DNA from 3 places in the Vibrio sp. STUT-A11 genome. Region 1 is predicted to be linked to each of the others. Evidence: predicted binding sites of a transcription regulator. Region 1 holds the regulator's gene; each other region holds the start of a gene.
What was found. Region 1 encodes MetJ, which represses methionine synthesis genes. Its sites were predicted from a motif close to TTAGACNTNTANANGTCTAA; they were not measured.
Positions count from the first base shown of each region.

Region 2: metA (homoserine O-succinyltransferase) is a predicted target of MetJ. The motif match lies at 7,401-7,420, and genes of this name have one in related genera.
Region 3: metE (5-methyltetrahydropteroyltriglutamate--homocysteine S-methyltransferase) is a predicted target of MetJ. The motif match lies at 5,480-5,499, and genes of this name have one in related genera.

Region 1 is NZ_AP026763.1:301,693-312,750, forward strand. It holds gene OO774_RS01455 (bacterioferritin-associated ferredoxin) at 54-239, shown strand; gene bfr (bacterioferritin) at 335-811, shown strand; gene OO774_RS01465 (malic enzyme-like NAD(P)-binding protein) at 1,020-2,291, shown strand; gene metJ (met regulon transcriptional regulator MetJ) at 2,407-2,727, opposite strand; gene OO774_RS01475 (O-succinylhomoserine (thiol)-lyase) at 2,951-4,114, shown strand; gene OO774_RS01480 (bifunctional aspartate kinase/homoserine dehydrogenase II) at 4,124-6,532, shown strand; gene metF (methylenetetrahydrofolate reductase) at 6,808-7,704, shown strand; gene OO774_RS01490 (PadR family transcriptional regulator) at 7,778-8,317, opposite strand; gene ppc (phosphoenolpyruvate carboxylase) at 8,758-11,058, opposite strand, start outside.
Region 2 is NZ_AP026763.1:1,919,785-1,930,842, forward strand. It holds gene OO774_RS09045 (LLM class flavin-dependent oxidoreductase) at 1-675, shown strand, start outside; gene OO774_RS09050 (LysE family translocator) at 730-1,365, opposite strand; gene OO774_RS09055 (carboxypeptidase M32) at 1,575-3,056, shown strand; gene OO774_RS09060 (2-dehydropantoate 2-reductase) at 3,247-4,209, shown strand; gene OO774_RS09065 (FUSC family protein) at 4,365-4,940, opposite strand; gene OO774_RS09070 (LpxL/LpxP family Kdo(2)-lipid IV(A) lauroyl/palmitoleoyl acyltransferase) at 5,250-6,197, opposite strand; gene OO774_RS09075 (hypothetical protein) at 6,729-7,085, opposite strand; gene metA (homoserine O-succinyltransferase) at 7,447-8,388, shown strand; gene pilW (type IV pilus biogenesis/stability protein PilW) at 8,538-9,260, shown strand; gene OO774_RS09090 (hypothetical protein) at 9,343-9,666, opposite strand; gene OO774_RS09095 (Mpo1-like protein) at 9,891-10,325, opposite strand; gene OO774_RS09100 (MarR family transcriptional regulator) at 10,481-10,963, opposite strand.
Region 3 is NZ_AP026763.1:1,195,644-1,206,701, forward strand. It holds gene OO774_RS05605 (YgiQ family radical SAM protein) at 1-1,610, opposite strand, end outside; partial or broken gene OO774_RS05610 (EAL domain-containing protein) at 1,992-3,308, shown strand; gene OO774_RS05615 (hypothetical protein) at 3,466-4,152, shown strand; gene OO774_RS05620 (DUF4250 domain-containing protein) at 4,281-4,481, shown strand; gene metR (HTH-type transcriptional regulator MetR) at 4,504-5,415, opposite strand; gene metE (5-methyltetrahydropteroyltriglutamate--homocysteine S-methyltransferase) at 5,677-7,959, shown strand; gene OO774_RS05635 (GspS/AspS pilotin family protein) at 8,080-8,466, opposite strand; gene OO774_RS05640 (YciI family protein) at 8,470-8,766, opposite strand; gene yciA (acyl-CoA thioester hydrolase YciA) at 8,870-9,265, opposite strand; gene OO774_RS05650 (septation protein A) at 9,469-10,032, opposite strand; gene OO774_RS05655 (hypothetical protein) at 10,164-10,412, opposite strand; gene OO774_RS05660 (hybrid sensor histidine kinase/response regulator) at 10,507-11,058, opposite strand, start outside.

The DNA.
Region 1 (11,058 bases):
ACCATTCTTGTTTATATTGTTTTTTCGATGGTTATTATTTGTGGGTCTTAAGTATGTTTGTATGTCTTTGTCATGGTATTTCTGACAAGAAAATTAGGAAGTTGGCTGTTGATGAAGGCATAACGGATATCAGGGGGATAAAGCGATGTACAGCGCTGGGTAGCCAATGCGGTAAGTGCATCCGACAAGCCAAAGAGATTTTAGCGGAACACTACATAGAATTAAAACAAGCCAGCTGATCACACTAATACTTCGCTGAAAGCGCTGCGCCTTTTGACACCTTCTCATTTGCTTCTACATTTATATGAAGCCTAAAAAGAGGAGGGGCTAGTCAATGAAAGGCGATCCAATCATATTACAACATCTCAACAAAGTGCTCGGCAACGAGCTTGTCGCTATCAATCAGTATTTTCTTCATGCCCGTATGTACAAAGACTGGGGTTTAAAACACCTAGCTGATAAGGAATATCACGAGTCTATTGATGAAATGAACCACGCTGACCACCTGATTGAACGAATTCTGTTTTTAGAAGGTTTACCTAACCTGCAAGATCTCGGCAAGTTGATGATCGGTGAAGATACCAGAGAGATGCTCGAATGCGATCTTAAATTGGAAATGGCGGCGATTCCCGATCTAAAAGACGCGATCGCTTATGCAGAAGATATTCGAGACTACGTTTCACGTGATTTGTTTCAGGATATTCTCGAAGATGAAGAAGAACACGTCGATTGGCTTGAGACTCAGCTTGGTTTAATCGAGATGTCTGGTATCGAGAATTATCTACAAGCGCAGTATGTCGATGAGGAATAATCTCGACTATCTCAACGTTGTGTTTAAAATCTGACTGTTACAATAGTGCACCTGACTTAAAAGTTGGGTGCTTTTCCTGACTATCTGGTCTAATCTCTTTTAATATCGATTTTTTAAGGATATTGCTCGCAATCTTACCTATGAAGATTGACCTCTATCCATTAGAATTTATTCCCCCTTACCTAAAAATAAAAAGAGAAACGCCCTCATGTCTGAAGACAAAGCAGTAACTCCAGAAGAAGAACAACGCCAACGAGCTCTTGACTATCATGCATACCCAACCCCAGGGAAGATTGCAGTCGAGCTAACAACACCTGCAGAAACCGCCGGTGATCTTGCTTTGGCCTATAGCCCTGGTGTGGCTGAGCCTGTACGCGAAATCGCGCAAAACCCTGACAATGTTTATAAATATACCGCGAAAGGTAATATGGTTGCCGTTATTTCTAACGGTACCGCTATTCTAGGTTTGGGTAACTTAGGTCCACTTGCTTCTAAACCCGTTATGGAAGGTAAAGCACTCCTGTTTAAGCGCTTTGCTGGACTTGATTCCATTGATATCGAAGTAAAGCACCGCACGATCGACGAGTTCGTTAATACCGTAGCAAGCATTGCTGATACCTTTGGTGGTATTAACCTTGAAGATATTAAAGCGCCAGACTGTTTCGAAATTGAAAAGCGTCTTATCGAGCGTTGTGATGTACCTGTATTCCACGATGACCAACACGGTACTGCAATCGTAACGGCCGCTGGCATGCTGAACGCAATTGAACTGCAAGGTAAGAAGCTTGAAGACTCTACGATCGTGTGTCTTGGTGCCGGTGCGGCTGCAGTAGCGTGTATGGAACTACTGATCAAATGTGGCGCGATGCGTGAGAAGATTTACATGTTGGATCGTAAGGGCGTGATTCATACTCGCCGTGATGATCTTAACGAGTACAAAGAGTTATTCGCCAATAACACCGACAAGCGTACTTTAGAAGATGTGATTGAAGGTGCTGATCTGTTCCTTGGCGTATCAGGTCCAAACCTGCTTCCACCTGAAGCATTAAAATTGATGGCGGATAAGCCAATTGTTTTCGCATGTTCAAACCCAGATCCTGAAATTAAGCCAGAGCTTGCACATGAAGTTCGCGATGACTTAATTATGGGTACAGGCCGTAGTGATTACCCGAACCAGGTAAACAACGTACTGTGTTTCCCATTTATTTTCCGTGGTGCGCTTGATGTGCGCGCAAGCGAAATTAATGATGAAATGAAACTTGCGGCGGTTGACGCTATCCGTCAATTGGCGAAAGAGCCAGTACCAGAATCGGTACTGAAAGCGGCAGGTGTCGATAAGCTCGAGTTCGGCACTGACTACATTATTCCAAAGCCAATGGATGCGCGCTTATTACCTCGTGTTGCCAAAGCAGTGGCTCAAGCGGCGGTTGACTCTGGTGTTGCCCGTATTGAAATGCCAGAAAACTACATGGCAGAGTAAGGCTTACACAATTAATGATGTACAAAAAATGGGACGCGATGGCGTCCCATTTTTTTATGTCATTTTCTATTCTTGGAGCCTAAATAACCGTTTGGTGTATCCAGTGCGCTCCAAATTACTCTTCGTCAAACGACTCAAATTCAATGCCCATTTCGGTCATCAGAGCTTTTGCTTCAGTCGGAATATCGTCAGGGCGATCTTTACGAAGGTCTTCGTCCGTTGGAAGTGGCTGACCCGTATACGCATGTAGGAATGCTTCGCATAAGAGTTCGCTGTTGGTTGCGTGGCGTAAGTTGTTGATCTGACGACGAGTACGTTCATCAGTTAGCACTTTTAAAACTTTCAGCGGGATAGATACAGTGATTTTTTTTACTTGTTCGCTTTTCTTTCCGTGCTCAGCATAAGGGCTAATGTATTCGCCATTCCAGTCAGCCATTGCGTACCTTCATTTATGTAATAGGTTAAAAATAATATAGGAGCTGATTTTAGCTGCATTTACTGCCATAAGCAAAGACATATAGACGTCTAGAAGTGTTGACGTCTTAATTTTTGACGAGTAAAGTGACAGGAATAGTAAGGAGTGTGCAATTCATTGAATCTGACCATTTAGATATAGCGCATTCCCATTTAGAAGTCATCACCTGTGAAAGGATACACTCATGAGCATCCGTAAGCCTGCAACTATTGCCGTACGCACTGGTATTGAGTCTGACACTCAATACCATGCTGTCGTTCCACCAATCTACCTTTCGACGAACTACGGCTTTCCTGCATTTGGGGAAGTGCCTAAGTACGACTACACACGTTCTGGCAACCCAAACCGTGGATTATTAGAAAGTGCTTTGTCTGAGCTGGAATCTGGCAAAGGAGCTGTGATCACTAACTGTGGTACTTCTGCACTGAACTTATGGGTATCTGCTTTTATTGGTCCTGATGATGTTATTGTTGCTCCGAACGACTGTTATGGTGGTACTTACCGCCTGTTTAACACTCGTGCTAACAAAGGTGATTTCAAGGTGCTGTTTGTCGATCAAACTGACGAACAAGCGCTGGATGAGGCATTAGCGCAAAAGCCAAAACTGGTTCTGCTAGAAACCCCATCTAACCCTCTGGTTCGCGTGGTGGATATTGCTGCGGTCTGTGAAAAAGCGCAGCAAGTTGGCGCATTAGTTGCTGTAGACAATACCTTTTTGACACCGGTGTACCAGAAGCCTTTAGAACTAGGTGCTGACTTTGTTATTCACTCTACAACGAAATACATCAATGGCCACTCAGATGTGATTGGTGGTGTGATTATCGCTAAAACGGAAGGGCATGCAGAAGAGTTAGCCTGGTGGGGCAACTGTATTGGTGCTACAGGCACACCGTTTGATAGCTACATGACGCTAAGAGGACTTCGTACGTTAGGTGCGCGTATGCGAGTGCATGAAGAAAGCTCACAGCAAGTTCTGGCTTATTTGCAGAAGCAAGCTTTGGTGGCAAAAATTTATCATCCAAGTCTACCAGAGCATCCTGGTCACGAAATTGCTAAAAAACAACAGTCTGGTTTTGGCTCCATGTTGAGCTTTGAGTTTGCGGGCTCATTTGAGCAGCTGAAAGTTTTTGTTAAAGAGCTTCAGCTCTTCTCACTGGCTGAATCTCTAGGCGGGGTAGAAAGTTTAATTTGTCACCCAGCATCAATGACGCATCGTGCGATGGGTGAAGAAGCCTTGGCTGAAGCAGGTGTATCACAGCAATTACTGCGCCTTTCTGTCGGGCTGGAAGATGCGCAAGATCTGATTGCCGACCTAGAACAAGCTTTCACTAAATCTGCACAGCAATAGGAGTTAATAATGACTGTACAACGTCAGCTACACAAGTTTGGTGGTAGCAGCCTGGCAAACCCAGAGTGTTACTTACGTGTAGCGGGAATTCTCAAAGAATACTCGGCAGAAAATGACTTGGTGGTGGTCTCTGCGGCAGGCAAAACAACCAACCGCCTGATTGAGTTCCTTGAAGGTTTAGAAAAAGATGGTCGAATTGCGCACGAAGCTTTGCAGAGCTTGAGACAGTTTCAAATCAGTCTCATTGAAGAGTTATTAGAGGGAGAAGCTCAAGAGCAGCTACTTGCCTCCTTACAAGATGAATTCAGTACACTGGCAGAGCTGACCTCTCCACTGACCGAAGCGCAAAAGGCAGCAGTATTAGGCCACGGAGAAGTATGGTCTTCTCGATTGCTGGCTGCTTTACTGACGCAAAAGCAACTACCTGCTGTAGCACAAGACGCACGAGCATTCCTACGCGCAGAGGCGGGTACTCAACCAGAAGTTGATCGTGCTCGTTCATACCCGCTTATCAAAGAAGCGCTGGCCCAGCATAGTCACAAACGTGTGATCATTACTGGCTTCATGGCACAAAATGATAACGGCGAAACTGTTCTGCTTGGCCGCAACGGTTCAGACTATTCTGCGACGGTGATTGGTGCGCTTGCCGAAGTGAGCACAGTGACGATTTGGAGTGATGTGGCTGGTGTTTATAGTGCAGACCCTCGTTTGGTATCAGATGCATGCTTGTTACCACTATTAAGGCTGGATGAAGCGAGTGAGCTGGCTCGTTTAGCTGCACCTGTACTACACAGTCGTACACTACAGCCTGTGGCGCAAAGCACCATGGATCTGAGCCTGAAATGTAGTTACCTTCCTGAGTCTGGTTCGACTCGTATTGAGCGAGTTCTGGCTTCTGGCCGTGGGGCGAAAATCATCACTTCACTGGATGACGTGTTATTGGTTCAGCTTTCATTTGCACACGGGCATGACTTTGAAAAAACACAGAGCGATGTGCTTGAATCTTTAAAACGCGCTCAGTTAGAGCCGCTTGCTTTTGAAGCTCAGCCTGAGCAGCAAACATTACGACTGGCGTACACGGCAGAAATTGCTGGTGGTGCGCTTAACTATTTGCAGGAGTCTGATCTGGATGCACAAATTCATCTCACTGAAGGCTACTCTCTGATTGCTGCCGTAGGTGCGGGTGTAACAACCAATGCCAATCACTGTTTTGGCTTCCAGCAAAAGTTAAAACACGCCCCGGTAGAATTTATTTCTGAGACGGAATCTGGTTTAAGTCTGGTGGCAGTACTACGTGTCACTGATACCGAAGAATTGGTACAAACGGTTCACAGCCAGTTGTTTCAGGCACAAAAGCGCGTTGCTGTCGCATTATGCGGCAAAGGCAATATTGGTTCGAGCTGGCTCAATCTATTCGCTTCTCAAAAGAGTGAACTAGAGAAACGTCATGGCATGAGCTTCGACCTTGTTGCCGTGGTTGATAGTCAAAAGTATTGGTTTGATAGTCAGGGTATTGATGCATCTGGTGTTTCAGCACGTTTCAATGACGAAAGTATTGCAAACGATGGCTCTTGGTTACCGCGTCTTGGTGCTCTACAGGACTACGATGAGGCCGTCGTCCTTGATGTTACCGCCAGTCAGGAACTCGCCAAATGCTACGTTGAGATTGCTCAGCAGGGTATTCACCTGATCTCCGCGAACAAGGTAGCGGGATCGGCAGATAGTCAGTACTACCATCAGGTACAGGATGCATTTGCTAAAATTGGACGTCACTGGTTGTATAACGCCACAGTAGGGGCAGGATTACCAATCAACCATACGGTACGTGACCTTCGCGAGAGTGGCGATGAGATTATCGCACTATCTGGCATTTTCTCCGGAACGCTTTCATGGCTCTTCCAACAGTTTGATGGCTCAGTGCCATTCAGCGAGTTAGTGGATTTAGCCTGGCAGCAAGGATTAACAGAACCAGACCCTCGCTCTGACTTAGATGGCTCTGATGTGATGCGTAAGCTGGTTATTCTGGCGCGTGAATCTGGTCTGGATATCGAACCGGGAAGCGTAAAGGTAGAGTCGTTAGTTCCTGAAGAACTGCGCGCGCTGAGCTTAGATGAGTTCTTTGATAATGCCGCGCTGCTGAGTCAGACTCTGCAAGAGCGTTTGACTAAAGCGCAGAAAAACGATCAGGTACTGCGTTATGTTGCGCGTTTAGAAAAAGATGGCAAAGCGACTGTCGGTATTGAAGCCTTGTCCCGTGAGCATGCACTAGCGAACTTACTGCCGTGTGACAATATTTTTGCAATCGAGAGTAAGTGGTATAAAGACAATCCGCTTGTTATCCGTGGCCCAGGTGCTGGACGCGAAGTTACGGCGGGGGCTATTCAGTCCGATCTAAACCGTCTTGCCGGACTGTTTTAATCTGTTCTGAGTCTCTAAAAACCTCGGAATCCATCCGGGGTTTTTTATTCCTTTCTTGGTGCCATACTTAAATTCAGAATTGTTATTAGCCTAGTATTCCAATGGATAAACATTAGCCAATAATCAACTTGAACTATCCTCATCATTAACGTGAAAAAAATTCATAATCACAAGGTTGACATTAAATCGTATTCAATACATTCTGTAGACATATAGACGTCTAAACGTCGATTTGAGAATTTGATTTCGTGGCGGGTTGCCACAGGGAGAGTAAGATGGGTTACACGCACGCAGGCCATATCGATGCCTTAAACCAGAATATCGCTGAATTGTCAGACAATATTAATGTTTCGTTTGAGTTTTTTCCGCCAAGTAATGAAAAAATGGAAGAGACGCTATGGAACTCTGTGCACCGTCTAAAAGCGCTTAAGCCTAAGTTTGTTTCTGTTACTTATGGAGCTAACTCTGGTGAGCGTGACAGAACTCATTCCATCATTAAAGAAATCAAATCAGAAACAGGCTTAGTGGCAGCACCGCACCTGACTTGTATCGATGCAACTCGTGAAGAGTTGATTGATATTGCGGATGACTACTGGAACAACGGAATCGAAAATATCGTCGCACTGCGTGGTGATATTCCACCAGGTGGCGGCGCACCTGATATGTACGCATCTGATTTGGTTGAGTTACTGAAATCTCGTCATGATTTCGATATCTCAGTGGCGGCTTTCCCAGAAGTGCACCCAGAAGCCAAAAGTGCACAGGCTGATCTGCTGAACCTCAAGCGTAAGGTGGATGCGGGTGCGAACCGAGCGATTACTCAGTTCTTTTTCGATGTGGAGTCTTACCTGCGTTTTCGTGATCGCTGTGTTGTAGCAGGCATCGACGTAGAAATCGTACCGGGTATTTTGCCAGTCTCTAACTTTAAACAGGCGTCTCGTTTTGCTGCGCAGAATAACGTAAAAGTGCCAGGCTGGATGAGAAAACAATTTGAAGGTTTGGATGATGATCCAGTTACTCGTCAATTAGTGGGTGCTAGTCAGGCAATTGATATGGTGCGGGTACTGAGCCGCGAAGGTGTGAAAGATTTCCACTTCTACACACTCAACCGAGCTGAGATGACTTACGCGCTGTGCCACACATTAGGTGTGCGCCCTCAGGTTGCAGTCTAATTGTTGATAGATATAAGAAAGGCTTGCCATCGGCAAGCCTTTTTATTTTAAGTCATGGGCTGTTTGTTATGGACTAGCCGATAACTTCAAGCTCAGTTAGCACTTCTTCTGCCCACGTAATCCATGTTTCGCGCAGCAGTAGATTACGGCGTAGTGTCAGGCGCTCCAGACGTGCTTGTTTATCCAGAGTAGACGGCGTCGCGTAGTAAGCAGCTTCAATTTCTTTGTAGTGAGAAACCAGTTTACGTGACTCTTCAACCAGTTCAGACAGTTGCTCACGGAAAGGTGCTGCAGGTTGCACTGCACAAGCCATCAGCTTCGCTGAGAACTCGTCACGTACGGTTGGGTGTGCCGTTGGCTGATCAAACCATTCACCTAGTGCACTACGGCCCGCGTCTGTAATGGAGTAAACTTTACGGTCTGGTTTTCCTTCTTGAGGCTCTAATACGCAAGTAACCAGCTCTTTCTCAGCCATTTTATTAAGCTCTCGGTAAACTTGCTGGTGGCTTGCTTTCCAGAAGTAACCAATGCTCGCTGAGAATTCTTTTGTGATATCGTAACCGGTTGCATCGCGGGTGCTAAGCACAGTTAAGATTACGTGTGGTAATGACATGTCTTCAATCCAAATGGTCAATAAACTTGTAAACAAGCTACTTATACTTTCAGCTGCGCTCTTAATGGCACTTGAGTTTTTTATGTATAAGTAGCACCAACAAATGTTGGTCCTGTCACCTTAAAGCCGTTTATCACCTAGAAAGATGGGGAGAACCCATCGAGACTGGAGCTAATATGATTGGATTTATGCGCTCTCAGTAGGCGAGTAGTATATAAATAATAAGCATGAAGTGGAATACTAGGAAAGAATAACACCAAAAAACTAATATAATACTCAGTAATGTATTTATGTAGTTATTTATTCTGATTACTTGGTTGTTTTTGGCTTTTATTTGGGGTATTTATCTGGTTAATTGCTGTTCAAATGGATTGATATAAGAAAGGCCGAGCGATTGCTCAGCCTTTTATATCATATTTTGTTACTTTCAACAGGTTAATTTAGCCTGTGTTACGCATGCCTGCCGCGATACCCGCAATAGTCACCATCAGTGCTTCTTCAAGTTCTGCTGAAGCTTCCTCATTTTGACGCGTACGATACAGTAACTCTGCTTGAAGCATGTTCAATGGCTCGACGTAGATGTTACGTAGGCGGATGGACTCTAGACCCCATGGGTCATGTTGCATCAAGTTTTCGTTGTTTTCTACATTCAGCACCGCTTTGATGTCTTTCTGCAGTTGCTCACGTAATCTTTCGCCTAATGGACGAAGTGATTCATCAACCAAGCGCAGGTCGTAGTAGCGAGAGATATCGATGTTACATTTTGAGTAGACCATTTCTAACATGCCAAGGCGTGTTGAGAAGAATGGCCACTCACGACACATTTCTTCCAGTAGCGCTTGGTGACCTTTGTCTACCGAGTACTGAATCGCTTCACCTGCCCCCAACCATGCTGGTAGTACCAAGCGGTTTTGGCTCCATGAGAAGATCCATGGAATGGCACGTAGACTCTCAACGCCACCTTTCGGGTTACGCTTAGCAGGGCGCGAGCCCAGAGGTAGTTTGCCTAGCTCGAGTTCAGGTGTTGCCTGGCGGAAGTAAGGTACAAAATCTGGTTCGCCGCGAACAACGCTACGGTACGCCTCACAGCTTACCTGAGACAGTACTTCCATGAGATCGCGCCACTCTTGTTTTGGCTCTGGTGGCGGTAGCAGGTTCGCTTCCAGAATGGCACTGGCGTATAGGTTGAAGCTGTTTACAGCAACGTCAGGAAGACCTAGCTTAAAGCGAATCATCTCACCCTGCTCGGTCACACGTAGACCACCTTTAAGGCTCTTTGGTGGCTGAGACAATAGAGCTGCATGTGCAGGTGCACCACCACGACCAACGGTACCACCGCGACCGTGGAACAATGTCAGTTCAACGCCTTCCTCTTCAGTTACTTTAACTAAAGATTCCATCGCATGGTATTGAGCCCAGCCTGCAGACATAACACCGGCATCTTTTGCTGAGTCAGAGTAGCCGATCATGACCATTTGGTGGTTTTGGATAAAGCCACGGTACAGATCGATGTCCATCAACTGTTTGATGACCGATTCTGCGTTGTTCAAGTCTTCCAGAGTTTCGAACAGAGGACAAACATCCATGCGGTATGGGCAGCCAGATTCTTGCAGCAGTAAGTGAACAGCAAGAACGTCTGATGCGGTACGTGCCATAGAGATCACGTAAGCACCGAACGCTTCACGAGATTGTGCAGCAATGATTTTACAGGTGTCCAAAACCTCTTGAACCGGTTCAGATGGTTCCCAGTCACGAGGTAGAAGCGGACGTTTAGAAGCCAGTTCATTGGTCAGGAAAGCAATTTTGTCTTGCTCGCTCCATTGCTGGTAGTCGCCAATGCCAAGGTGGCGGGTCAACTCAGAAAGTGCATCGGCGTGACGAGTACTTTCCTGACGGATATCCAGACGAACTAGGTGAACACCAAACGCTTTTACTCGACGTAGGGTATCCAGCAAAGAACCATCTGCGATAACGCCCATGCCACACTCGTGTAGCGACTGGTAACACGCGTACAGTGGATCCCAAAGCTGTTCTACTTTTTGTAGTGGTGCTTTGATGGCCAGCTTCTGACCATTGATCTTCGCATCAAGAATATCTTTGGTTTCACTAAGCAGAGAGCGAAGCTGTTTGAGGAGAGCACGGTATGGTTCGTGTTGATCATCTCCAGCCATTTCACGAACTTGATCATTACTTACTGTCATCGACAGTTCGCTGATCAATTCATTGATGTCATTCAGGTAAAGATCCGCCGCTTTCCAGCGAGACAGAAGCAGAACCTCACGCGTGATGCTATGAGTAACAAATGGGTTACCGTCACGGTCACCGCCCATCCAAGAGGAGAAATGCACCGGACGTGCGTCGATTGGTAAACCTTCGCCAAGATAAGATTCCAGACGATCGTTCATCTCGCGTAAAAACTCAGGGACCGCTTCCCACAGTGAGTTTTCTACTACCGCAAAGCCCCATTTCGCTTCATCAAGCGGCGTTGGGCGTTGTTGGCGGATTACGTCTGAGTGCCAGCTTTGTGCAATCAGCTGCTCCAGGCGACGTTCAGTTTTCTTGCGCTCTTTCGATGAAAGGTCGCTTAACTCTAGCTTTGATAAACACTCGTTGATTTTCACCAGCTTATTAATCATGGTGCGGCGAGTGATTTCAGTTGGGTGAGCTGTCAGTACCAGTTCAATATTCAGATCACGTACAGCCTGAGCGGTATCAAGCTTGCTAACATCGTTTTGTACCAG
Region 2 (11,058 bases), 1.6 Mb from region 1:
CGAGCGCCGGGAACCGACTACCCGACCATGCATGCCCTGCGCCGAGACCCAGAAAGAATGGACCCAGAGTTCGCTGAATTGCTCGAAGAGTTACAGTTCTTTATGGGCCCAGTCTCCAAAGCCCAACCTGTAAAAGCCTGCCCTGGCGCAAATTCATCGGTTCCAATTTGGTTACTGGGCTCAAGTACGTATAGCGCGCACCTTGCCGCCGTTAAAGGACTGCCCTTTGCCTTTGCTGCACACTTCGCACCAGATGCAATGCTACGCGCGTTGGATATTTATCGAACTAATTTCCAACCATCAGAGCAACTTGATAAACCTTACGTGATGATTGGCGTTAATATGGTCGTTGCCGAGACCACTGACGAGGCAAATTATTTAGCGACGACGGAATATCAGAAATTCTTGCAGTTGATTCGCGGTGGTCAAGGTAAAATTCCTGCCCCTGTTACCGACATGGATCAGCTCTGGCAACCACATGAAAAGAATCAGGTCACTCATCAGCTAAGAGAGTCGATTCACGGTGACAAAGCCCTTGTATTGGAGAAACTCAACTCGCTGCTAGAACGTACTCAAGCGGACGAAATCATTGCCCACTCGATTATCTTTGATCACGAGAAAAAACTGCGTTCCTATGAACTGCTCGCTGAGCTAAAAAGCGAACAAATGCAGTAACCAGAATAAAAAAGAGCGACTAACCAGTCGCTCTTTCACTCATCTGTATGAAGACTACTTGTCTTCTAACATCAACTTAATGCCAAGCCCCACCAGCACTACGCCAGTCGTGCCTTCCATCCAGTTCATAAAGCGTGCACTCTTGAGTAAGTTTTTCGCCGACGTTAATGCTCCAGCCAAACCACATTGCCAAACCATGGCGATAACAAAGTGGATTGCTGCCATAAAGGTCGACTGTAAAAATGCCGAGCCTTCAGGGTTAATGAACTGTGGTAAAAATGCGAGATAGAAAACCGCAGTTTTTGGGTTTAAAACATTAGACAAAAAACCCTCTCTCAATGAACGAGAGAAGCTGAATTCGTGACGGGTAATTCCCCTAGAAGCATCTTGCGGTGCTGCCGTGTTGTTCCATAACCCTTTCAGCGTCGTAAAGCCTAAGTAGATAAGGTAAGCCGCACCGACCATTTTAACCAGATGGAACAATTCTGCAGACTGGGCAAGGATCGCAGAAATACCGATCGCGGAAAATGTCGCGTGAACAAATAATCCAAGGCAAATACCAAGGCTAGTGACCGCTCCATCAGTAAACCCACCCCGTGACGAATTACGAATGACTAACGCGGTATCCAATCCCGGAGTGAGCGTCAGTATGGTTATAGCGATTAAAAACGCTTCAAAATTTTGTATCAAGCTTACATCCACCAAGCAAAGAGAGAAACTTCTCCTTTATTGTCATATTTACGCTGTTATTTCAATGAATTTTGACTGCTTACCCGTAAAATCCTTTCGCAGATGTTGATAAAACAAATTGGAATAAATCCAACTTTCTGCGTGAATCACTTGGTAAGCCTTTGTAGGGTTGGTAAACTTTTGTTTTCTATAGTCATGGAAGGCGGCACATGAGCGCATTCGAAAAACTCAAAAAACACTCATTAAAACTCTCAAACTTTCAACACCTCGCGGCAATCTGCGGCTGGGATCAAGCGGCTGTAATGCCAAACGGAGGCAGTCAGGCTCGCTCGGAAGCTATGGCAGAGTTGTATGTTCATATGCATAACCTACAAACGCAGCCACAACTCTCAGACTGGTTTGCGCAGGCAGAGCAAGAGACGCTAAACGCTCAAGATAGCGCGACACTTCGCGAGCTAAAACGTAACTGGCAGCAAGCGAATGTTCTGCCAGAAGACCTGGTGCAAGCAAAATCCCTAGCAGGTTCTAAGTGTGAACATGCTTGGCGTACTCAACGTGGTGAAAATGATTGGCAAGGTTTTGAAAAGAACTGGGCCGAAGTCGTAAAACTGTCTCAGGAAGAAGCCCAAATCCGCGCTGAAGTAACGGGTCTTTCCGCTTATGATGCAATGCTTGATATTTATGAACCGGGCACAACCACTGCATCATTAGACGTTTTATTCAGCGACGTAACAACTTGGCTTCCAGAAATGATTGACCAAGCGATCGAAAAGCAATCTGCAGAGAATTTCATTGAGCCTAAAGGCACCTTCTCGAGCGATACACAAAAAGTCCTGGGCTTGGATGTGATGAAGCTTCTGCAATTCGATTTCGAACATGGCCGACTCGATGAAAGTGTCCACCCATTTTGTGGTGGCGTTCCCACTGACGTTCGTATCACCACACGCTATGATGAAAGTGAGTTTGTTCAATCTCTGATGGGTATTGTCCACGAGACAGGTCATGCTCGCTATGAGCAAGGCTTGCCGAAATCTCTCGCTGGGTTACCGTCTGGCCAGGCTCGTTCTATGGGAATTCACGAATCTCAATCTCTGTTCTTTGAGATGCAGATTGGTCGTAGTAATGCGTTTATTGAGCATTTAGCACGCCTTGCTGGCGCTCACTTCACCGAGCACGATCCTAAGTTATTCTCTCAAGACAATTTCCAAAAGCTGTACACGCGTGTGAAGAAAGACTTCATCCGTGTCGATGCCGATGAGATGACCTACCCTGCTCACGTTATTTTGCGCTACGAGATAGAGCGAGATTTAATGAATGGTGACATCAAACATACTGATGTACCGGAGTTATGGGATCAGAAAATGCAAACCTACCTGGGCTTGTCGACCAAAGACAACTTTAAGAACGGTTGCATGCAAGATATCCACTGGACAGATGGCGCGTTCGGTTACTTCCCGAGTTACACATTAGGTGCGATGTATGCGGCTCAGTTCATGGCGGCAATGAAGAAAACGGTAGACGTTGACGGCGCTATCCAAAGTGGTGATTTAAGCCCTATCTTCACATGGCTTTCAGATAATATCTGGAGCAAAGGCAGTCTTTTCACAACTGAAGAATTAGTGCAACAAGCAACAGGTGAAACTCTGAATCCAACCCACTTCAAACATCACTTGGTCAATCGATATTTATAAGAGCCAGTAGTTAGGTGTCCGAATGGGCACCTAACTCAGAAATCACATTAGGCTTGAACCAAATACTGACTCTCCACCCCAATAAAATGGCGTACGCCGGAGCTTTCTTTCGGTCGATGCTCTGGATGAAAATCGATTCAGAAAAATACTGAAATTACAAATACAACAGCGTTAGTAAAAAGGAAATACCATGAAATTTGCGATGTTAGGTGCAGGAGGCATCGGTTGTTATTTTGCAGCCCGACTCATTGATGCTGGCCATGAATGTGTATTAGTTGCAAGAGGTGAGCACTTAGAAGCTTTGCAGACTAATGGTCTGCACCTGGAGCACCCTGATTTTCAGTATCATGGCTCAGTTGAAAGCACCGACGTTGCGGGTTTATGCCAGAACTATGATTGTGACCGTTTTGATTTGTTAATCCTTGCAGCAAAGAGTGGCGCAACAGCATCAATACTCGATGAAATGAAATCTTGGTTAGCACAAGGAAATACGCCCGTTTTGTCGATTCAAAACGGAGTAACCAATGAAGAATTGATTAAGCTTCAGATTGGTCAGGAGCGGACAATTGGTGGCCTGGGAAATTATATCAGCGGCCATATTGAAAGTCCGGGTCATATCAAAGTGCAAGGAGCAGGACAAATTGAGTTTGGTGCCTGGCCGAACATGGAAAGCAATCCAACAATGGCGGAGTTTTGTCATACATTGGAGGCTGTTTTTATTAATGCCGGTATAAAGACTCGTCTCTATGATGATGTCCGTTATGCGCTATGGCGAAAACTCGTTTTGAATAATGGTGTCAATCCTCTGACCGCATTGACTGCGCAGAAAACAGGCCTAATCACCACAGATCCCATTTTAAGTCGTACAGTTCGTAAGATGATGGAGGAAACAGCGAGAGCGGCAAATGTGGCTGGCGTAAAAATATCTGCTAAAGATGTGGAAGAGATGTTTGATTTGATAAGCAATTTTGGAGATATCAAAACGTCCATGCAAGTCGATATGGAACGTGGCCGTAGTTTGGAAGTCAACGAAATCTGTGGCCCTGTGATTGAATATTGTCGAAAAATCAGCCAGCCTGCAGAAACGACTGAACTGATTTACAGATTGCTGGTCAACGCCGACGAATTAAGCATAAAGCCCGTACAATTCTGACGTAAACCTTTTGCGCTAGTTAACGGCAACAAAGCCCGCAACATCATGTGCGCCGATATCGCATTCACAAAATCAGGCCGGTAGTAATTTGAGGGTAAATTCCTCCTGTGTAACAAAGGACATCCAATAATGTCCTTTTCCTTACACATCTCTATTTAGGCTTTTTCTGCCGCAATGGCTTGTGCGCTACGTTCAAGAGTCAGTTGAATCCGTTCACACATACCAGCCAGTATGTCTTTCTGTTCCGGTAAAAAATCAAACTCATCTAATCTCGATAACAGTGACTCATTAGCAATCTGGAGCACTGGGTCTTCTTTACCATGAAAAGCATTGAGGTACGCATTTGCCAGTGCCTCTTGCCAGTATGTCAGTTGTGGATCCAATCCCCGGTCAGCCACTCTTCGTACAATGCGATGCAAACGCATGGAGACATGACCAAGGTTTAATCCCGTTAATGCCAGATCGGTAATATTTCGTTCTGAATATAGTGCTTTATCATAAGTCGAAATCCTTAATAACCGATCCCCCATACGTGCATTGAACCATTGCTCTGGCGAGGAGTGTTTGTCCATATCAATTAAGTCACGCAGAGTCGCTTTCATCAGGCGAGACTGCATGAGTGGCAAGCTTGGGCCTGTGACTAGTTTGAAAATCCAGTAAAGCACCGTTACACCAACAAAAACGGCCAACCCGTTACTCATCGTTGTACTAATGTTGAGTGATCGTGTCATATCTGTACTTGGCATAACGAATCTCGATTTTTGATGTTGGCGTAATTGAAACAGTTTGTTAGGACAGTTTAGTACATTCACTATACAACCCAATGAACGTAAAAAAAATAGCGGGTTAAACAGGTTGGAAATGACAAGTTTTAGAGAGCTATCCTCCCGAGTGAAAAGAGGCCCAATCCCCGTATCGCTTCACTTATCCAAATAAAAAGCCCCCAATAACCGTGTACTATTGGGGGCTTTCTAAATGTGAAGCGACTACTTAGAAGTAGAAGCAAAGAATAGAAATGACCGTTAAAAGTAACGCACTAATTAAATTGCTGGAATTAACCGTGGATTATATAAGCAGGCTTCACCTTGAGGCCTGGTTTTAAATCGGCGGTGTAACCACATGTATTGGCTAGGGCTCACCATAATCGACTCTTCAACAATTTTATTGATAAAAATCGCCGCGTTTCTGGTGTCACCTTTGGGAAATCCGTCCACAGGCTTCCTGATTGTTAGCGTGTAGTGCCCATCATCCCCTCTTACCATAGTAAACGGCACAATGGCACAATCTGTTGCATCGACAAGTAAACTGGTTCCTGTTGTGGTACAGGCGTTCTTAACAGCAAACAACGGTGCAAAGGTCGATCTTCTGGTTCCATAATCATGGTCTGGAGCATACCAAACTCGGTGTCCTGAGTTCAGAGCTTCAAGCATACCTCTGACATTTTTTCGACCAATCAAAGTACGATTAGAGCGAGAACGTCCTTTGTATTGAAAGTAGTCAAAACATGGATTGTTATTCGGCCGGTAAACACCTGTTCCTGATTTTTTAATGCCAAACGCACGTGCTCCTAGCTCTAAATTCATAGAGTGGACAGCAAGCATTAATACCCCTTTACCCTCTTGTTCTAACGCTTCTAGGTGCTCCATTCCTTTTATCGTGACATGCTTATTAACTCTCTTATCTGACCAAAACCAAGCCATTGCTGTCTCAAACAGGGCAATACCAGAATTATCGATATTTGCGTTGAAAATGGCTTCGCGCTCATTCTCCTGCATAGATGGAAAACAGAGCTCTAGATTTCGCTTTATCGTGACTTGACGCTTTTTCATTATTCGCATCGCTAAGCGACCTATATTGCGCCCCAAAGCCAACTGAACTTTAAATGGAAGCAGGCTTAGTAAATACATCAACCCGATTGTGAGTAACGTTCCCCAGTAACGTGGAAGTAGGAACTGAGCCTGAAATTTGGGCTTTTTTTGTTGGTTCATGAGAATATCATCAGATGTGTCCATCTATAAGTGATTAAAAATTCAAAATATAATTGCATGTACATTTATCATTGATTAGGCGTACGGTCACAGTTCTAGCACGCGTATTTTATGCTTCTCCGACACACTACACAGTAAAACCATTACAGAATTAGGAAGGGTATGTGAACGCGCTAACCACGATAAGGCACGTTAACATTGAATAGAGTAATTAATCTACTGACTTTTATGAACTTTTTGCATAAACAGAACTTTCCTACCCCAAAATTCGGTAAGCAGAAAAATAACAACAAACATTATCGCTATTAGTTTCAACCGATAAGATAGTTTTCTAGAGTCTCCATTGGGCGGATTATTACAATATCCCACGGCAATCTCGTTTTGAGTTCAATTGCGATGTAGGACTAATGTAGTCACTCTCTCTTTGGGGCAAGACCAGTAGTAGTAAGAGCTGAACATGAATGATTGGAACACCAGTAGGAAACGATGCCGTGCTCATGAAGGTGAGACGGCAACGTCAAAGTGAAGCGTTTAATGCAGCGTTTTCGCCGCCTTATGATGTTCTTCAGAAATAACAAAATAGATATGCATATCAATAGGTTCAGGTGTGTTGAGTAGCATTTTCCCAACCTCACGCTGAAAGTGTCTATAATCGCCAAGCTCGTCAGTTAAACCTAATTGCAGATAGCTCGATTCACTGCTAAACATGCCGTAAGCATAATGATGATCGTGGATATCTTTTTGTTTATCGTAACCAAGTTGTAGTAAAGCAAAATCAATTTCATCGGGAGCATACGTGCTTTTATCGCCAAATTTGCTAAGCAATATACTGGGAACTTCTTGAGCGATGCTCTGGATTTTCGTTTTTCGCTTAAAAATACCGAACATAATGTCCTCCAATGACGACTCATCTCAAACTGCAATCACCATGCAGTTTAGAGATGGATAAGTTCTACATGACTCGAATTTTCCTAAACAGTCATCAGGCCATATTAGCGTGATCACATAATAACCTTCAAATGAAGTTAGATGTGTTTCAATAATGTCTCATCAAAAACCCTAATTTAGTCACAGTTATCCAGTCACGAACGTATTCCAAAGACAAAAAATCGAGGATGTATTTATTGTTCATATCAATGAGCAGACATTAAACTTGTTTAAAGTCACATTTCGTATCGACATCTAAATCGATTTGAGTTAGCTTTAGATGTATAGACGTCTAGATGACTAGAATTAGGGAGAGAAAGTCGTGCCAATTAGAATTCCAGATCAATTACCTGCAACTGACATACTAAGGACAGAGAACATCTTCGTGATGAGCGAAACTCGAGCGGCAAGTCAGGAGATTCGTCCGTTGCGAGTACTGATTCTGAATTTGATGCCTAAAAAGATTGAAACTGAAACCCAGTTTTTACGTTTGCTCTCGAACAGCCCTCTTCAAGTCAATGTCGAGTTGCTACGAATTGATGACCGTCCAAGTAAAAATACGCCAACCGAACACTTAGATAATTTTTATCGTCAATTTGAGATGGTCAAAAATAAAAACTTTGATGGTTTAATCATCACTGGTGCGCCACTTGGGTTAGTACAGTTTGAAGATGTGCTTTATTGGGACCATTTAAAGACCATCATGGAGTGGGCTAAAGATCATGTGACCTCTACCCTTTACGTGTGTTGGGCAGCACAAGCCGGGTTAAAATTGCTTTATGATCTGCCAAAAAAAACGCGTAAAGAGAAACTTTCAGGTGTTTACCACCACCAAATTCATCATCAATTTCACCCAATTTTACGCGGCTTCGATGACACATTTTTGGCGCCACACTCTCGCTATGCAGATTTTTCACCTCACTTCCTTGAGGAACATACCGACCTAGAAATTTTGGCGACGTCCGACGTGGCCGGAGTTTATCTAGCGACAACCAAAGACAAGCGCAACGTATTTGTTACTGGTCACCCTGAGTATGACTCTCATACTCTCCACAATGAGTACATTCGTGATTTGGGTGAAGGAATGGAACCGGCAATTCCTGTGAATTACTACCCGAACAATAATCCGGACAACCCACCTACAGCAAGCTGGCGAAGCCATGGACATTTGCTGTTCGCGAACTGGCTTAACTACTGTGTTTACCAACAAACACCGTACGATCTTGATCATTTTAGTGAGTCTGCTTTCACTAAAGACGACTAATTCAAAGACTTAACTTTGTGAACCTAGCCGCCATACGGCGGCTTTTTCATATCAGTTTGCAAACCCGCTCGCATAGTAATTTTTCGTCAATAGGTTTTTATTTCGCAATTCTTATCATGCTGTGAGATATAGGCTTATAGGCGCGGGAAATGAAAACGATTAAGCTGGGCACACTTTTGCTGATGACTCAATTTTCACTGCTGGGATGCGTTACCGTAAAAGAAGACGGGTCTCCGATCGTTAAGCCTGACCCTATCGCTATGGCAGAGTCTCGTATCGCTCTAGGCTTGGGTTATCTGGAAGGTGGCAGCACTATCCGTGCTCATGACAATTTACAACAAGCACTTATCCATGCACCTAACTATTACCGCGCACAACTTTCCATGGCGCACTATTACGAGTCCGTCGGTGAAGAGTCAAAAGCTGAACAGATGTACAAACGAGCACTTCGTCAACATAACAAAAATGGTAACGTGCTCAACAACTACGGCACGTTTTTGTGCAAACGCGGAGAATATACGAAAGCAGATCGCATGTTTACACAAGCCATTGAGCAACCCTACTACTATTTGATTCCGGCGAGCTATGAAAACGCAGCGTTCTGTGCTCTCAAATCAAAAGAAAACGACAAAGCAAGATACTATTTTACTCGTGCTATCGAGCACGATCCCCACAGACCCAAATCGATACTACAGCTAGCGAAACTAGAAATCGATTCTGGTGAATTTACTGATGCAAGAATTCGGTTAATGCGCTTTAATCAAATGTATGGAGTAAAAAAAACGTCACTAAAACTGATGGTTGAGCTGGAACGTGTAGCCGGAAACGAAGCTCTAGAACTGAGATATAAAACACAACTCGATCAAATGTAGCATACCGGTAGAATACGCCCCTAAATTCTACCTTTAATGCCAACAAGGTATGGCGATATATTGTAGTATCCAACTTTGTTTTCTAGCTTTTATTTCGACCTGCATTTTTCTGCTTCATTTTGAGTTGCTTATCTTTTCGCCGTAACGCTCTAAAAAATTTAGACTCTTCGTGGTACCAGCCTAATACGCTGACAGGGAATCCCACCAGCATCATGATGAACAGATCCGCTGGTAACTGTTCTGTAATATCCTTAAAGGAATGCAAGTCGCCAAAAATGAATAAACCAATCACTTTACCGACCAGCAACGCACAACAAATCATAAAAAACGACTTAAATATATAGTGCCATTTGCCTTTTTTACGTTCCTCTCGCCAGTAACTGTATTTATGCTCGCGGTTATACATTCCCCCTCCCAACGTGACATTGTCACTCAGTACATAACCACTTGGTTTCAGTGCACTGTTGCACTTTAAGCATAGTTTGAATCACAGCGCATTGCTGTCCAAACTCGCTGAACAGCCTAAAACTTAAAATTGACTTGAGGTACATGATCAGGATGAGCTGGCTATTGAAAAACGTGCAACCGAAGCCGTGGCTCATACTGGAGGGGAGCGCTGATGTGAGTGGGCTATTGCTTCCTAAAGACCCAGATAGGACCAATCAGGAGAAATTGTAAGTCTTCGTAAAATGAAGGCTTGGTCCCTTCTATTTTATGCCCGATGAATTGCAGCATCCAAAGAACACCAAACATGAGAAGCGATAAATACAGAACAGGAAGTTGTAGGATTTCTAATGACCAAATTAAGCCAATACACGCCAATGTATAACCCAACATCATCATGAATACACTGAGAGAAAGCCGGTAATAAAACACCCAAACGGGTATAACAGCTAGCCACACCCAGTTTATTTGAAAGCCGAAAACTGGGATTTGAGGAATCGACCAAACCAACCCAACCACAGAGAGATAAATACCCGGTACCGCTACAGCGTGGATTTTTCGATTGATTGGGTTTTGATGACTTTCTCCATAGGCTTTGAGCCAGTCAGATAGTGCTCTCATATTGTTCCCCTTTTTACCCTAATACTTTTTATATAGTCCGTAGTTAAAAAAGGCGCGAGTTTTTCAGCAACACGAGCTCTAAATTCGTTTCAATCTTTGTGGCAAGAGGTTATACAAACTATTTTACCTGCCGAATAGTCTATGTTCCCTCTCCATTACTCAAACTGTGGCAACAAGCTCTTTAATGCCTCATTAAGCTTTAACTTTTCTTCATCAGACAAGCCATGCATAAAGCTTCGTTGAACCTCAACATGTTCAACAATCAACTTATCAATAAGCATCAAACCCTTAGCCGTCAATTCAACCGTAACACTGCGTCTATCTTCCTTACTATGTTCTCTGACAATTAAACCTTTCGTTTCCAGCTTATCTAATCGGTTGGTCATCGCTCCGGACGTGAGCATCATTGACTCGATCAAGGCTGAAGGCGTCAAACAGTATGGCGCTCCTGCTCGGCGCAACGTAGCCAGTACATCAAATTCGCCCATTTTAAGGTCATACTGTTTATGAAGCTCTGCGACTCGAGTCTCCATGTGTTTGGCAATTCTCATTAGTCGCCCCATGATGGCCATCGGCTGTGTATCGAGCTCTGGCTTTTCTTTAAACCACTGCTCTACCAGTCTATCAATTGCGTCCATTTCTCACTTCTCTCCAAAGCAACGCGGCTTGTCTAATTACTTTAACATGAAGATACTTTACAAAAAGTAACCTAAGGCGTATCTTTGCACTTAAT
Region 3 (11,058 bases), 890 kb from region 1:
CGGTCGTACGTGCCCATACCTGGTTTCATCATCAGATCCAGAGGGCCTTTTTCAGTATGTTCAGGTGCAATCTTCAAGTAACCACCAACGTGGTGAGTCACCAACTCTTTCACGTATTCTGGTGACTCAATCGCAAGATCGTAACGTACGCCCGACGCTACCATTACCTTCTTCACGCCTTCAACCTTACGCGCTTCGCGGTAAAGGTCGATGGTGTGTTTGTGGTCGGTGTTCAGCTTGTTACAGATACCCGGGAACACACAAGAAGGGCGACGACAGTTCGCTTCCGCTTTCGGATCTTTACAACCCAGACGGTACATGTTCGCTGTAGGGCCACCAAGATCGGAAATCGTGCCGGTAAAGCCTGGAACTTTGTCGCGAATTTCTTCTATCTCGTTAATGATCGATTCTTTAGAACGGTTCTGGATGATGCGTCCTTCGTGCTCGGTAATCGAACAGAATGAACAACCACCAAAACAGCCGCGCATGATATTCACCGATGTTTTGATCATGTCATACGCAGGGATTTTCGCCTTACCATACATAGGGTGAGGGACACGTGCGTATGGTAAACCAAACACAAAGTCCATCTCTTCTGTGGTCAACGGGATCGGGGCTTGGTTAACCCATAGTTCACGGTCGCCATGGCGTTGAATCAACGCACGTCCAGAGTATGGGTTAGTTTCCAGGTGCATGACACGGCTTGCGTGCGCATACAGAATACGGTCGTTATTGAGTTTCTCGAAGTGAGGTAAACGTACCGCAGTGGTTTTAGCATCATGACGTGACGGACGAATAGTGATTGGTTGCGCCGCGGCAGGTTCGTCTTTCTTGGTGTCGCACTGCGTTTCTACCTCGTAAGGGTTCTTAGGTACGAACGCTTCTTTCCGTGGTTTTTCAATACGAGACGAGTCGATGATGGTATAGCTGTCTGGTGCTGCAGGCAGGTTAACCGCTGTACCACGAATGTTCGTCATGTCAGAAATATTTTCGCCGTTTGCAATACGGTGTGCCACTTCAACCAGTGCACGCTCAGCATTACCAAATAACAAAATGTCGGCTTTCGCATCAAACAAAATCGAGCGACGAACTTTATCTGACCAGTAGTCATAGTGCGCAACGCGTCGTAAGCTGGCTTCAATACCACCTAGTACGATAGGCACTTCTTTATAGGCTTCACGACAACGCTGTGAATAAACTAAGGTCGCGCGGTCAGGACGTTTACCACCTTCGTTATTCGGTGTGTACGCATCATCGTGGCGAAGTTTTTTATCTGCGGTGTAGCGGTTGATCATGGAGTCCATGTTACCCGCTGTGATCCCAAAGAACAGGTTCGGCTTGCCAAGCTGCATGAAGGCATCTTTGTTTTGCCATTCTGGTTGAGCAATGATACCGACGCGGAAGCCTTGTGCTTCTAATAGACGGCCAATGATCGCCATACCAAAGCTTGGGTGATCCACATAGGCATCCCCTGTCACGATGATAATGTCACAGCTATCCCATCCTAGGGCATCCATTTCTTTGCGGCTGGTCGGCAAGAAAGGTGCCGAACCAAAACACTCGGCCCAGTATTTTTTGTACTCATGAATAGGAGTGATGTTATTGGTCATATTTTGCTCTCTGTTCCAGGGAGCGCGAATTATAGCGATTTGATGATCAGGTATCTATACCAAACTTGTTTATTCAAGCTTAGTTCATCGAGTTTTATTTGGATTGTAAAAACTCGACGGACTTCTCAATGAATTTTTATCTACGATTACCCCAAAGCCCTTATAGTTATTAGGGTCTTGGTGTGAGGTGTCCCAATATTAATACAACCAATAAGCAACTAATCCCTTATTGTGGTTCACGTTTATAATCAGATTATACACAGCAATATTGAGAGTCAGGCAGCTACGTCAGTCGCATTTAGCCACTGCATTCGAAGTTAGGGTTTAAGAAGGAAGGGCTAGGTAATGGGTGAGTCAGCAACGGTAACACATAGAAGGGTATTGATGTGGATGAACAACGATAGCGAACAGGAGCGAGACTGGCTCTCGTTTTTGCCAACAAGAGACCAATTTGAAAACAAACTGGAACACTTTGCTAGAGAGAGTGGCCATAAAGATCTTAATATTATTATGACCTTGAGGCCTAACTTCAGTCAGCATGGCTTGTTGGAGCAGCAGCTAGGTTTTGCTGATTTTATCGTGCGAAGTCGCTATACAAAGTTGGCTGGTCAGCTAACTAGAAATGTATTTGTGGTGTGTTTGCAAACACCATATTGCCAGTGGTTGAGCACCATCAAATTGATAGAAGTGGCGATGAAGGGTTTTTTCAGCGAATTAAAAAGTGAGATGGGAACAAGGGTGCATGACACTATTGTCGAGGGACAAACAGGTGTGTCTGTTCTTGGTTATGATACGAGTAGCCCTAAAAAGGCATTGGCTATGGCTGTTCAAACCATGGTGTCGTCCAGAGTTGGTGAAAGCGGATACTTCAATTTTCACAATAGCCTGTTGCATACGGAGCTGTTAAAACGCCAGCAATTGGAAACCTTCCTGCAAAAGAAAATCGATGGTGAACTTGTGGATGTGTATTTTCAGCCGATTGTAGACACCTACACTGGTAAAGTCACGAAATTTGAAGCGCTGGCGCGGTTTCACCATAAAAACAGCAGTTACACGACTCAAGAGATGATTTCGGTCATTGAAGACCTCGAATTGATTGCAGAGTTGGATGACATGGTTTGCCGAATTGCACTCGAGCGTTGGTCTGAATTACAACGCTTCTATGGCGATGATGTAGGGATTTCGATTAATCGTTCTCTCAATACTAAGTTAGATGTATTACAAGTGTTGCAGCGTTCATTAGATTTGATTAAATCCAGCAGCGTCAATCCTGAACTGGTGACATTAGAATTAACCGAATCGGCTTATTTTGAACAAGATGAAACGCATACTCAAGCCTTGAAGCAGATCAGGCAAGAAGGGATCAAAATCGCCATTGATGATTTTGGTACCGGCTACGCTTCTTTTTCTTATCTTGGAAAAGGACAGTTTGATCTACTCAAAATTGACCGTAAGTTCGTGGCGGATATTCATGAGGGAAGCAGTCATTATTACATTGTCAAAATGATCACCGAACTTGCTCACCAATTGGGAGTAAAAGTGATTGCAGAAGGCGTCGAGCAAGTACAAGAGCGGCGTATTCTGGCCGACCTTGGGGTCGATTATCTTCAAGGGTATTTGTTTTCCCCGGCGGTGCCAGCCACGGATCTGAAGCAAGCTAAATATTGCCAGAGCTTATTTAGCTTGGGCTCGGGGTAAGGAAAGCCTCTGCCTTCTGTACGTAATCAGAAAATGCTGTAAAAGTGAGTTCGAAAGGCGAACAGAGCCGATGAATGGCCCTATAGGGTTTAGGTGGTTTGGCGATAGGTGATTTGTTATTATCGCCACCCCAAACGACTTTTGAGCTTGCTACATCATGATTCAACAATTGCTGGTTACTTTTCCTCCGATGTTATTTGGCGCACAAGCGCTACTGACTTTGCTTTTAATCAAGGGCGATATTTGTCCGGGTCAGCGGGGTCGTCTGCACAAAATGTTACCTGCAATAGGAGTAATGTGGCTGGCAGTGGCATCATTGCGCATTGAGGCGTTTATGGTGGTGTTTGCGATCTTCTATTTCTATTCTCAGGTTCAGACCAAAAAAACGCGTGAGAAAGGACCAATTTGGGCACTGCACCTAGCGAATGGTTTGGCGTTTGCCTATGTCAGCATTCAAGTATTTGAACAGGCTAACTGGCCAGCAGCGTTTGCAATGGCGCTCATGATCTTCTTTCTGGGGGCTTCATTCTCTCAACTGCTACTTACGATTGCGCGTAGCCGTTTACAAGCGTTTCATAAAATCTTACCAGTAACCGGTATTGTATCTGGTATGTTGTTGGTGATTGCGACGCTGTTTTCCTCTTATCAGTTGGATGAGGCTGCATTGAGTACCGCAACTCAACCAATACTCATTGCCTTGGCGATGTTGATCTCTTCTATTGTGGTTTGGTGTTGGCATATTTTCACCCATAAAACCCCTGAGAAAGTGCAGCTTAGTATCGCCTTCTTATTTGCAGTTGTTTCTATGACAAGCCTGCAAAGTTTATTTGCATTAGTCGCTTAACATCCTGTCAGTGAGTTCACGTTATAGAGTGGGCTCACTTTAAATTCGCCAGATTATGTCTACGCTGTATATATACCCGGTCACTTGAGGTTATTGGGGTATAAACCTTGTCGAAGAGGAGTGTCGCGATGGATTTAAGCAATGTAGGTAATCTGGATAGCATTATTCTGTTAGGTATCGTCAACGAAAAACTACGCTTAGAGTGTGACAGTTTTGACGAATTAGTCTCGACTTATGAAATGGATACAGAGTCGGTAGTAGGCAAGCTGGATATGCTTGGCTACCAGTACGACCCGCTCACCAATCAATTCAAATCGTACCAACGCTAAGACCGTACGATTTCTCCCTTTATTAAGCCATTTTGATGCCATCAAGGTGGCTTTTACATTGTTGTCTTGCGGTTGCGAAAAACGCCTGTAAATAGCGTTTGTCTTTCTCTGAGTTTCGCACAGCAGCAAACAGACGACGCCACAACCCATCGCCAAATGGCTTACTGGTAATTAATCCTTGTCGAGAAAACTCTGAAATTGCCCAGTTTGGCAGTGCAGCAACCCCTAATCCAGCCGATACCATTTGTACTAACATCAATGTGTTGTCTGCTTGCTTCCACTTAGCTGGCTCCACACCGGCTGGTTGTAAGAAGTGTTTAACCACATCAAGCCGTTGTTTTTGCACTGGATAAGAGAGCATGGTTTGATCGGCAAGATCTTGCGGATCAATAATCGCTTTATCAGCCAGTGGATGGCTGGTGGACGTGATCAGGCGCATTTCGAAATCAAACAGAGGCTCGTAATGGACCTCTGAACGTGGCTGAATATCCGAAGTAATAACCAGATCCAGTTCTCCGGCGAGTAGGGCGGGCAAAGGTTCAAACCCAAAGCCTGAAGAAAAGTCCAACGTCACGCTAGGCCACGCCAGTTGGTACTCCTTAAGTGCAGGCATCAGCCATTGAAAGCAGGAATGGCATTCGATAGCCATGTGCAATCGGCCATTAACGTCTTCTTTCAAACTTGCCAGTTCATTCTCTGCTCTAGCGAGTTTCGGTAAGATCTCTTCAGCAAGGCGCAATAGAATTTCACCTTCGGAAGTGAATTTTACCGGACGGGTTTTCCTTAGAAACAACTGCCCACCAATGCGAGACTCCAAATCCTTAATTTGGTGCGAAAGAGCGGATTGAGTCAAATGCAAAGCGGTTGCAGTTGCAGTCAGTGAACCTGTATCTCGAAGCGAGGTAATGGTACGTAAGTGTTTTAGCTCTATCATGAATCTCTTTCATCCTTTAATGCTCGCCATGAACTCTACTAACTTAACCGTAAAATATAGATATGTAAACGTCTAGACGTCCATTTGTTTGAGTTAACGGTTTGTTTCTTCGATGCATGATGAATTTTTTTAATAATCAAGTTGAATATTTGGACCTTGTTCAATTCGCGTCAGAGAGAGATAGTTTAGCCATCCAGACATCCTGAAGTTCAAGCCAGAGATGTTCTGACCCAGATAAACTGAATAATAAGGACTAGGGAAATGGCAACAACGACACACATACTTGGCTACCCACGCATTGGGGAAAAACGTGAACTGAAATTTGCACAAGAGAAATACTGGCGTGGAGAGATCGATCAAGCACAACTCAAACAGGTTGGTGCAGAGTTGCGAGCAAAAAACTGGCAAGTACAACACGATGCAGGTTTGAGCTTTGTCACTGCCGGCGACTTTGCTTGGTACGATCACGTACTGACAACCACACTGTTGCTAGGTCACGTGCCAAAACGCCATGCTGAGGGCACACCTAACCTTGATACCTTATTCAAGGTTGGCCGAGGTCAATCGCAGGCTGGTTGTGGATGTGCAGGTGCTGCTGCTTCTGATATGACTAAATGGTTCAATACTAACTACCATTACATTGTGCCGGAATTTAGCAAAGACGATACGTTTGAGGTAAGTTGGCCACAGCTATTTGAGGAAGTCAGTGAAGCCGTTAATGCAGGATACAATGTTAAGCCTGTGCTACTTGGGCCATTAAGCTACCTGTACTTGGGCAAAGAAGTTGAAGAAGGCTTTGATCGCTTATCTCTGTTACCAAGATTGCTCACAGCATACCAAGCGATTTTGGCGAAATTGGCCGATCAGGGTGTGGAGTGGGTACAAATCGATGAGCCAATTCTGTCGCTTGAGCTGGAAAGTCAATGGGCGGATGCCTTTAAACTGGCTTACCAAATCATCCGCAGCGATGTAAAAGTTCTTCTGACAACTTACTTTGATTCTGTCACTGATACACTGAACAAAATTGTTGAGCTACCTGTTGATGGTTTACATATCGACCTTTCTGCAGCTCCAGAGCAGCTGGATGATGTTGTGGAAAAACTACCCGAAGGTTGGGTGTTGTCAGTGGGGGTTGTCAACGGGCGTAACGTTTGGCGAGCAGATCTGAGTGCACAACTGGCGTGCTTACAACCGGTAAAAGAGAAGCTAGGTGATAAGCTGTGGGTTGCGAGTTCATGTTCTTTACTGCACAGCCCGGTTGATCTAGAGCTTGAAACGACGCTGAGTGAAGAAGTAAAAAGCTGGTTCGCCTTTGCTAAACAGAAAGTTACCGAGGTAGCTCTGCTAGGTAAAGCTCTGGACGGCGATCAAAATGCGATACTGGCATGCGATACTAACAGTCAGCCAATCAATGCGCGTAAAATGGCGACACACGTTAATAAACCTCAAGTGCAGGCACGTATCAATCGCATCACAGCGGATCTAACACAACGCAGTGCCCCTTATCCTGAACGTGCTGCTCATCAGGCAGAGGTTTTGGGTTTACCTTTATTGCCAACTACAACGATCGGTTCTTTCCCGCAAACCGGTGAGATCCGCGTGCAGCGTAGCGCTTATCGAACTGGTCAACTCTCTGAGTCAGACTATGTTACGGCACTGAAAGGACATATTGCTGATGCGGTGAAACGTCAGGAAGCGTTGGATCTGGATGTGTTGGTGCATGGTGAGGCTGAGCGTAACGATATGGTTGAGTACTTCGCAGAAAATCTGGCTGGTTTCCAAACGACCAAATTCGGTTGGGTGCAGAGCTACGGTTCTCGCTGCGTAAAACCTGCGATTGTCGTTGCCGATATTGAGCGAGAAAAACCAATCACGGTTGAGTGGTCTACGTATGCACAATCCCTGACCAGCAAACAAATGAAAGGGATGCTGACTGGTCCGGTTACGATTCTGTGTTGGACATTCCCACGTGAAGACATTACACGCAAGGAAATCACTCAGCAATTGGCGTTAGCGCTGAGAGATGAAGTTTCTGATTTGCAAAATGCTGGCATTAATATCATCCAGATTGACGAGCCTGCTATTCGTGAGGGGTTACCACTTAAGAAACGTGATCATAAGGCGTATCTGGAATGGGCTGTAGATGCGTTTAAGATTTCAGCAGGCAACGCGAAGCCAGAAACACAGATTCATACTCATATGTGTTACAGCGAGTTCAATGAAATCATCGATTCTGTTGCCGCGCTGGATGCGGATGTGATTACGATTGAAACGTCACGTTCGAATATGGAGTTACTGAAAGCATTTGAAGAGTTTAACTATCCAAATGAAATCGGTCCTGGTGTTTATGATATTCACTCACCAAACATTCCAAGCGAAGAGTGGATAGAAGGCTTGATCAAGAAAGCGGCAGAAAAAACCCCTGTACAACGTTTATGGGTGAATCCAGATTGCGGTCTAAAAACACGCAACTGGGCAGAGACAGAAGCTGCGTTAGCTAACTTAGTCTCAGCGGCGAAAAAGCTGCGTACTGAACTAGCATAAACAGTAATTAAAGAAAAAGCAGGGAATGAGTCCCTGCTTTTAAATATCTCTTAGCTTAACATTCAGTTGCGACAATCGGAGGTGACTAACACTGATCTAGCTTGCCAAATTACTGTGGTTTTAATTGCTACAGCGTTGTTCTGATATCAATTCGTCTGCCATCAATTGACCTCGTGTGTTACGAACTTTCACGCGATACATCAATCCCATATTAATTTGATCACGAATCTCTGGTTTATGGCAGAAAGTATAGATACTGGAGTTAAGCACCTGTGCGAGCGGTTTTGCGCCCATTGCGCCATCGTTATAGATCATCATCAGTTCAATAACATTTTTGTTGGAGGAAACCCGCATGATTTTCAATGGCCCATATTCCATAGGCAACCCCGCAGAGAGAACACCAGCACGATTCGATGCCATTAGTTCCAACTGACGCTCTTTATCAGCACTCGATGTACAACCAGTTAGCGCACTAAGCGCCAGAAAAAAACACAGCAATTTTTTCATAAATTAAAACACTTTCTTGAACGGTTTTACGATCACGTTTTCGTAAACGCCTGCCGCTACGTAAGGGTCTTTGTCTGCCCAGGCTTTTGCGTCTTCCAAACAATCAAACTCGGCTATGACGGTTGAACCAGTAAAGCCCGCTTCTCCCGGGTTATCAGAATCAATCGCTGGCATTGGGCCTGCGGTCAGAAGTCGTCCTTCATCCTGAAGTTGTTGTAAACGTTCTAGGTGTTGAGGGCGAACACTCATGCGTTTTTCTAATGAATTCTCGATATCCTGAGAAAAGATGACATACCACATAGCATAGTTCCTTAATTGGTAGATTTAAGCCATAATTTAACGACTTTTTAGTGCCTCTCACAAGTCAACATTGGAAAATATGAGGATTTTCCTGTGATTAGACTTATTTTGCGATAGGGCGAGGTTTACCTTCACTATCGATAGCAACGTAATTAAAGGTTGCGTCACAGACCATGAAGCGATCTTCAATACCGTCCACTTTCACCGGTTTCACCCACACTTCAAGATCAACACTCATTGAAGTTCGGCCAATATTTTTACACACACCATAGCAACAGACGACATCACCGACGCTGACCGGCTTTTTAAAGGTAATACTTGAAACTGAAACCGTTACTACGCGTCCCAATGAGATTTCTTTTGCTAAAATAGCGCCAGCTAAGTCAAGCTGAGACATGATCCAGCCACCAAAGATATCGCCATTCGCATTAGTATCAGCAGGCATTGCGAGGGTACGAAGCAGTAGTTGGCCTTTCGGAGAGTTAAATTCTTGGCTCATTGAGACATCCTAAATCATTAACAGCGCCTAAATGGGACCAACCCCAGTAAATAAAAGTTCCCTTGCATACTAACAAACTAGGGTGGTCAGCTATTTACTACGATTGCTACTAGGCACAAATATTAATTGGAACAGTAACAAAACAGCGACCCTAAGGTCGCTGCTAATAATAAATTTGCGCGGATTATAGCAAAGCTGAGCTGTTATTCATCAACCGAAACGTCGGAGGAGTTAGTTTTCTGCTCTTTTGGCATGTGTTTGTAGATGTAGAAGCCTGTAGCAATCATATAGCCGAACGTCGCGATCAGTAGGCCAAATACTTTAAAGTTAACCCAGACATCCAGCGGTAGTTGGTAGGCAACGTAGATATTCAAACCTGCGCAGAAAGAGAAGAAACCGACCCAAGCCCAGTTGATACGTGTCCAAATATTTTCAGGAAGGGAGATCTCTTTTCCTAGCATCCCCTTAATCGCTGATTTGCCCATCGCATGACTAACTGCAAGGCCAATAGCAAAGATCATGTACACAATGGTCACTTTCCATTTAATGAAGTTGTCATCGTGGAGAAATATGGTCATGCCACCAAAGACAGCTACCATCACGAAAGTGATTAACTGCATCTTTTCTACTTTTTTGTAAAGCGCGAACGTCAGAACGATCTGAATAGCGGTCGCGACGATAAGTGCCCCAGTCGCAACGTAAATGTCGTACATCTTGTACAAGGCAAAGAAGACAATGAGTGGAATAAAATCAAGAATTTGCTTCATGTTGCAGAAAACTACCTGGTTATTGAGTTGTTCACAGTCTAGCGGAATCTGACGCAATGTGAATAGCTCGAGACAATTGGATACAAAAATTGCCGCGACATTGGCGACAATCCCTGTCTCTAATTTATAGTTTAGGCGACATTCTGGTATTGGGGGATACGTGTTTTTACATCTTCTAAGTAACCTTCACACAAAAGATTATCTACCGTGGCGGCAAGTTCGTCGTTGGTCATGGTGAAGGAGGAAGATTGACCTGTCATCAAGTTGAGGAATTGGTGATATTCTTCTTCGGTATAGTGACCAATACGATCCATCAATAGTGCTTTAACACCATGATGAATCAAGCTGTGATAAATGCGTCTACGGGCTAACATTGCCATCTCCCTTCAAACTTTCTACCTGTTTGGTACGAGAACCGTTATTTAGGTAGTTCGATATATTTGTTTGATGACTAACAAGCACAGATTGTGCCACTTATTTACATTTAAGAGTGGTTGGCTCGACACTTTGGCTTTGAGTGAGCCACGTTTGTATCACCTCACGCAACGCATTTAAGGTTGTTGGCTTGTTCAAACGACCATCCATTAATGTAGAGATCTGCGCGAGCTCTGAGGCTCCTGACTCTCCTGATAACGCAATCACTTTAACTGAAGGGGATATCGCTTTTATGCGCTGACTTGCATCGAAACCATTCATAACAGGCATTTGCACATCCATCAGAACTAGATCGATTTTGTGAGATTTAACCATCTCGATAGCGGTTGCACCGTTATTTGCCTGTAAACTTTTGACACCTAACTGTTTTAAATACAACTGAACTAATGTGCGTTGCACCTCTTTATCATCCACAATGAGCACTGTTGGTGCATCATTGCTGCTTGGTAAGTGTTTCATTACAAGAGGCTTTAGTTCGTCTTCTGCAGTACTTCCGTTTTCGGAGCTGACTCTGAAGGTCTCGGCTTTTGGTGAGTTCGGTACGACAGGGAAGTAGAGATAGAATTCCGTGAACTCTCCTTTTACCGATTG